One region of the Vibrio panuliri genome, then DNA from elsewhere that is predicted to be linked to it. Evidence: predicted binding sites of a transcription regulator. Region 1 holds the regulator's gene; each other region holds the start of a gene.

What was found. Region 1 encodes MetJ, which represses methionine synthesis genes. Its sites were predicted from a motif close to TTAGACNTNTANANGTCTAA; they were not measured.
Region 2: a site for MetJ is predicted at 1,265-1,284, ahead of metE (5-methyltetrahydropteroyltriglutamate--homocysteine S-methyltransferase). Genes of this name have one in related genera too.
Region 3: a site for MetJ is predicted at 847-866, ahead of metN (methionine ABC transporter ATP-binding protein MetN). Genes of this name have one in related genera too.

The regions. Positions count from the first base shown of each region.
Region 1 is NZ_AP019654.1:206,217-208,490, reverse strand. Features, by position in the region: gene GZK95_RS00970 (malic enzyme-like NAD(P)-binding protein) at 1-435, shown strand, start outside; gene metJ (met regulon transcriptional regulator MetJ) at 743-1,060, opposite strand; gene GZK95_RS00960 (O-succinylhomoserine (thiol)-lyase) at 1,272-2,274, shown strand, end outside.
Region 2 is NZ_AP019654.1:1,415,069-1,417,342, reverse strand. Features, by position in the region: gene metE (5-methyltetrahydropteroyltriglutamate--homocysteine S-methyltransferase) at 1-1,091, opposite strand, end outside; gene GZK95_RS06430 (LysR substrate-binding domain-containing protein) at 1,349-2,260, shown strand.
Region 3 is NZ_AP019654.1:2,500,802-2,503,075, forward strand. Features, by position in the region: gene GZK95_RS11380 (MliC family protein) at 1-145, opposite strand, end outside; gene gmhB (D-glycero-beta-D-manno-heptose 1,7-bisphosphate 7-phosphatase) at 196-747, opposite strand; gene metN (methionine ABC transporter ATP-binding protein MetN) at 972-2,006, shown strand; gene GZK95_RS11395 (methionine ABC transporter permease) at 1,996-2,274, shown strand, end outside.

The sequences.
Region 1 (2,274 bases):
GCTTTAAAACTGATGGCCGATAAACCGATTGTGTTTGCTTGTTCGAACCCAGATCCAGAAATCAAACCTGAACTGGCTCATCAAGTTCGCGATGATTTGATCATGGGTACTGGACGAAGTGATTATCCTAACCAAGTTAACAACGTATTGTGTTTCCCGTTTATTTTCCGTGGTGCATTAGATGTTCGCGCAAGTGAAATTAACGATGAGATGAAACTGGCCGCAGTCGAAGCGATTCGCCAATTAGCAAAAGAACCCGTACCAACCGAAGTTCTTGCCGCAGCAGGAGTGGCGCATCTAGAATTTGGTGCAGAGTACATTATTCCAAAACCGATGGATCACCGTCTTCTACCTCGCGTAGCAAAAGCCGTTGCACAAGCTGCTGTTGACTCGGGGGTGGCACGTATTGATATGCCTGAAGGGTATATGGCATAGCCATGCGGTTTAGCTAACTTTTCCATCGTTACCTTATATTGTCATTCTCAAGAGTGAGGAACGAACGAGTTGGGGGATCTCTGGCTTAATCTAGCAAAACAAGATTCCCTACTCGCGCTACGCGCTCTATGGAATGACAAATTGAGGCATGGACGCTCTACGAAATGAATAGTTGCGATTCTCAGCTCGAAAATCTTTGCTCTGAAAAACAAAAACCGCAGTTTTCAGCTGCGGTTTTTTAATGCTTTGATTTTCGCATAATCTGAACTGGTGCTTTAATTCAGATATCGCAATAAGATGCTAGCGATTACTCGTCAAATGCTTCGAACTCAATACCCATTTCCGTCATTAGCTGTTTCGCTTCGGTTGGAATATCGTCAGGTCGGTCTTTGCGCAGATCTTCATCCGTCGGCAACGGTTGGCCAGTGTATGCATGGAGAAACGCTTCACATAGCAGCTCACTGTTCGTTGCATGGCGTAGGTTGTTAATCTGACGGCGAGTTCGCTCATCAGTTAATACCTTCAATACTTTTAATGGAATTGAAACTGTAATCTTCTTTACTTGTTCGCTTTTCTTTCCATGCTCAGCATATGGGCTAATGTATTCGCCATTCCAGTCTGCCATTGCGCACCTTCATTATTGTTAGTCATAGATAATTGCCACCTATAATTTTAGCGGCTTTTAAGGCTACAAGCAAAGACATTTAGACATCTGGACTTCTTGACGTCTTATTTTTTGAGAAGTAAAGTAGAGTGAATGGATTGTGAATGTGGTGTATTGGCTAGGTATATCGCATTCAGAGTGACAAGTCACTATAGTTTGTAAGGAAACACTTATGAGTACCCGCAAGCCTGCTACTATTGCAGTTCGCACTGGCATAGAATCAGACACCCAACATCATGCTGTGGTTCCCCCCATCTACCTCTCTACCAATTATGGTTTTCCCGCTTTTGGCGATGTACCTCAATATGACTACACCCGTTCGGGTAACCCAAACCGTGGTTTACTAGAGCAAACCCTGTACGAATTAGAATCGGGGCAAGGTGCTGTCATTACCAACTGCGGAACCTCGGCATTGAACTTATGGGCAACCGCCTTTTTAGGCCCTGATGATCTTATTATTGCCCCACACGATTGCTATGGCGGCAGCTATCGCCTGTTTAATACTCGCGCTCAAAAAGGAGACTTTAAGGTTCTGTTTGTCGATCAGTCCGACCCACAAGCTCTGGCTGAAGCATTAGAGAAAAAGCCCAAATTAGTGCTAATAGAGACGCCATCGAACCCCCTCGTTAGAGTGGTAGATATTGAACAGGTCTGCCAGCAAGCACATGCTGTCGATGCACTTGTTGCGGTCGATAATACTTTTTTGACGCCCGTATACCAAAAGCCTCTAGAGCTTGGCGCTGACTTTGTTATTCACTCAACAACTAAGTTCATTAATGGTCATTCGGATGTCATTGGCGGAGTGATTGTAACCAAAACAGAACAACATGCCGACGATCTCTCATGGTGGGGAAACTGTATCGGTGCGACAGGGACACCATTTGATAGTTACATGACTCTGCGTGGCTTGCGTACCCTAAGTGCACGTATGCGCGTCCATGAAGAGAGCGCAACGCAAATCCTCGACTACCTAACAAAGCACCCAAGTGTGGGCACGATATTCCATCCGAGTTTGCCTGAACATCCAGGACATCAAATCGCCCTGAAACAGCAATCAGGGTTTGGCTCAATGCTAAGTTTTGAGTTTGCAGGTAGCTTTGAACAGCTGAAAACGTTCGTCGGGACACTTAAGTTATTCTCACTCGCCGAATCTTTAGGTGGAGTAGAAAGTTTGA
Region 2 (2,274 bases), 1.2 Mb from region 1:
CCCAACAGCGCAACCTCTGTCACTTTCTGCTTGGCAAAAGCAAACCAACTTCTCACTTCTTCACTCAATGCCGGTTCTAGGTCTAAGTCCACCGGGCTATGTAGAAGCGAACAAGAGCTTGCCACCCATAACTTATCCCCGAGTTTGGCTTTAACTGGTTCTAACAGCGCTAATTGCTTCGATAAGTCCGCACGCCACACATTGCGTCCGTTAACCACACCCGCTGACAATACCCAGTCTTTAGGTAGTTTAGCCAGTACCGCATCTAGTTGCTCTGGTGCCGCAGAGAGGTCAACATGTAAGCCGTCAACGTTAAGCTCAACAATGCGCTCAAGCGTATCTTCAACAGAATCAAAGTAGGTAGTCAGTAGCACTTTTACATCACTACGAAGCACTTGATAAGCAAGCTTGAACGAGTCTGCCCAACGCTTTTCTAACTCAAGCCCAAGAATTGGTTCATCGATTTGAACCCACTCAACACCCTGCTTTGCTAACTTTGCCAGAATCGCTTGATAAGCCGTTAACAAACGCGGAAGTAATGACAAGCGATCAAATCCCTCCTCCACTTCTTTACCCAGATATAAGTAACTAAGCGGGCCAAGCAGAACGGGCTTAACCTTGTGACCAGCCTTAACTGCTTGATTCACCTCTTCAAACAGTTGTGGCCAGCTCACTTCAAATGTGTCGTCTTTACTGAACTCAGGCACAATATAGTGATAGTTAGTATTGAACCACTTGGTCATGTCAGACGCTGCACTGCCAGCACAACCACAATTAGCTTGTGATTGACCGCGTCCAACGCGGAACAAGGTATCTAGGTCAGGGAACCCCTTTCGATGGCGCTTTGGCACATGCCCTAGCAGCAATGTCGTCGTTAGTACATGGTCGTACCATGCAAAATCACCCACAGAGACAAAATCTAGTCCAGCTTCTTGTTGGGTTTGCCAGTTTTTCGCTCGCAGATCAGAGCCCAATTGTTGCAGTGCTTTTTGGTCAATTTCGCCTCGCCAGTACTTTTCTAATGCAAATTTAAGCTCGCGTTTTTCACCAATACGTGGATAGCCAAGAATATGTGTCGTCGTTGTTGTCATTTTAATAGTCCCTGTGCTGAAAATTTATGTTCGTTGCCAGTTAAGATGTCTGGATGGCTAAAATATCTCGTGAATCAGCATCATGAACAACGTCCAATTACTCAAGTTGCATATTAGAAAAATTCATGTTCACCCGATTTATCGGCAAAGGGGATGATATGCCTCTCGTGAATTTAGACGTCTAGACGTTTACTTTTGCAGTAATTGGCGGTAGGTTAATTACATTCATGGAAGAAAGTAAAAGTTGAAAGGAACTCATGATAGAGCTGAAACATCTGCGCACATTGGTTTCACTTCGAGATACGGGATCACTTACCGCAACGGCGACAGCCCTGCATCTCACTCAATCTGCACTATCGCACCAAATTAAAGATCTTGAATCTCGTTTGGGTGGACAACTGTTCCTGCGTAAAACACGACCGGTAAAGTTCACCTCTGAAGGGGAAATTTTGCTGCGCGTTGCTGACGAGGTGCTGCCAAAACTTGCCAAAGCAGAAAATGAACTGGCAAGCTTGAAAGAAGATGTCAATGGGCGTCTACATATGGCTATTGAATGTCACTCATGTTTTCAATGGTTGATGCCGGCACTTAAGGAATACCAAATTACTTGGCCCAGCGTCACACTCGACTTTTCGTCAGGCTTTGGATTTGAACCGCTACCAGCGCTACTAAGTGGAGAGCTGGACTTAGTGATTACTTCCGATATTCAACCTCGCTCGGAAGTGCATTTTGAACCCCTATTTGATTTTGAAATGCGCCTGATCACCGCAATCAACCACCCACTTGCTGCCAAATCAGCCGTTGAACCACAAGACATCGCCGATCAAACGCTGATCTCATATCCGGTGCAAAAACAGCGTCTCGACGTCATAAAGCATTTCCTTCAACCTGCTGGTGTCGAACCGGCTAAGTGGAAACAATGCGACAACACTTTGATGCTGGTGCAGATGGTTTCCGCAGGTTTAGGTGTTGCTGCGCTGCCTAATTGGGCTATTAGTGAATTCTCACGCCAAGGTTTGATCGCCAGTGTGCCGCTTGGGGAAGGTCTATGGCGCAGGCTATTTGCCGCGACGCGAAGCTCTGAAAAGGACAAACGCTATCTGCAAGCGTTTTTCACTACCGCCAAGCAGCAGTGCAAAAGCAATTTGGAAGGAATTAAACTCGCCTAAAGAAAAGCCCTATC
Region 3 (2,274 bases), 940 kb from region 1:
CTAAGAAATCAGCGAAGAACTCTTTATCGCCACTGCATAGATATTGATAGCCATACTGGTCGTTAGTGTTAGTGGAAGAGTCGTCGCTAGTCGCACAACCCGCAAGGAGAACAGCACTGGTCATTAAGATGCTGGCTCTGAACATAGTCACCTCCGTTATAATAAAGGCTGCAACTGCAGCCTTTAAATAATAGTCTATTTATTTAAATAGTTAGGGACTTCGCGAATACTATCCAGTACCACACTCGCTAAGGATTCACCCTGTTCAGTCACTGGCTTACCAGTGCGAACTAAAATTTTTGTACCCACACCCGCAGCTTCTGCCGCCATCATATCTTCAGCTTTGTCGCCAATCATGACCGAGTTTGCCATGTCAATTTTCAAGAAATCTCGCGCTGAAATAAACATGCCAGGCTTAGGTTTACGACAATCACAATCTTCTTTGTAAGCGCCCTGTCCATGTTCAGCATGATGTGGGCAGTAGTAGATGCCGTCTAGTTCAACACCGTTATCGACAAAGTTCCAATCCATCCATTGAGTCAAGGAAAGAAAACGATCTTCGCTAAACATGCCACGGGCAATGCCAGATTGGTTGGTCACAAGTACAAGCAAATATCCCATCTGCTTTAGCTTTTTGGTCGCTTCAAAAACGCCTTCAATAAACTCGAAGTCGTGCTCATCATGGACATAGCCGTGGTCTACGTTGATAACGCCATCACGATCCAAAAAAACTGCTGGTTTCGCCAAAATTTTGTCTCTATTTACTTGTATAACTGAGGGGATTATACCCGCTTTATTGCTTTCATCACTATCTAATTACTTAATCGTTTGCTTGTAAAGATACTTTTAGACGTCTAGACGTAAAAATATCTATTGACACTAATTCAACAAACCCATAGCATCGTCTATTAAATGAGATGTAGCTCAAAATAATATACTGTTCTAAGAGTCGAGCATAAGCAGGTTTCTCAATGATTGAAATTAATCAGGTAAATAAGGTGTTCTATCAAGGCAAGAAGGAAATCAATGCCTTGAAAGATATTAACCTCCATATCTCCCAAGGGACTATTTTTGGGGTTATCGGCGCATCTGGCGCAGGTAAAAGTACCCTGATCCGCTGTGTAAACATGCTTGAAGCACCAACCAGTGGAGAAATCATCGTCGATGGCGTTGATTTGACCAAACTCACCAAATCTCAACTGAGTGCCGCTCGCCGCAACATCGGGATGATTTTCCAGCATTTTAATCTGCTGTCATCTCGCACGGTGTTTGAAAACGTTGCATTGCCGCTAGAACTCGCGAGCAAAGAGAAAGCGCACATTAACCAGAAGGTCACAGAACTACTAAAACTGGTTGGGTTGGCTGACAAGCATGAAAGTTACCCATCAAACCTGAGTGGCGGTCAAAAGCAGCGTGTCGCGATTGCTCGTGCGCTCGCCAGTGACCCTAAAGTACTATTGTGTGATGAAGCGACCAGCGCACTGGATCCCGCAACCACTCAGTCAATTCTAGAGTTATTACGCGAAATCAATCGCCAGTTGCAAATCACTATCTTGCTGATCACCCATGAGATGGATGTCGTGAAAAGCATCTGCCATGAAGTGGCGATTATCGGTGGTGGTGAGCTGGTAGAGAAAGGCACAGTGGGTGAAATTTTCGCTCACCCTAAAACTGAGCTTGCGCACGAATTTATCCGTTCGACACTGGATTTATCTATTCCTGAAGACTATCAAGTGCGTCTGCAACCAACCCGCGTTGAGGGCAGTTACCCGTTAGTCCGTCTCGAATTTACTGGAGCAACGGTAGACGCTCCGCTGATGAGCCAGATTTCGCGTACGTACAACATTGACGTCAACATCCTAAGTTCAGACCTTGATTACGCCGGTGGTGTTAAGTTTGGCATGATGGTAGCTGAACTGTTTGGTAGTGAAGAAGACGATAACAATGCAATTGCATTCCTGCGTGAGAACAACGTAAAAGTAGAGGTGCTTGGCTATGTCCTTTAATACGATTTCTGATTGGCTAAGCTTAAACGCAGACTTGCTGTTAGGCGCGACTTGGGAAACGCTATATATGGTCGCCGTTTCAGGAGTGGTTGGTTTTGCCATTGGTATTCCACTTGGCGTTATCCTCCACACAACAAAAAAAGGTGGCTTACTTGAAAATCCTCGCTTAAACAGCGTACTAGGAGCGATAGTGAACATTGGTCGCTCAGTGCCATTTTTGGTGTTGATGGTGGCAATTATTCCTGTCACTAAGTTGTTAGTCGGCACT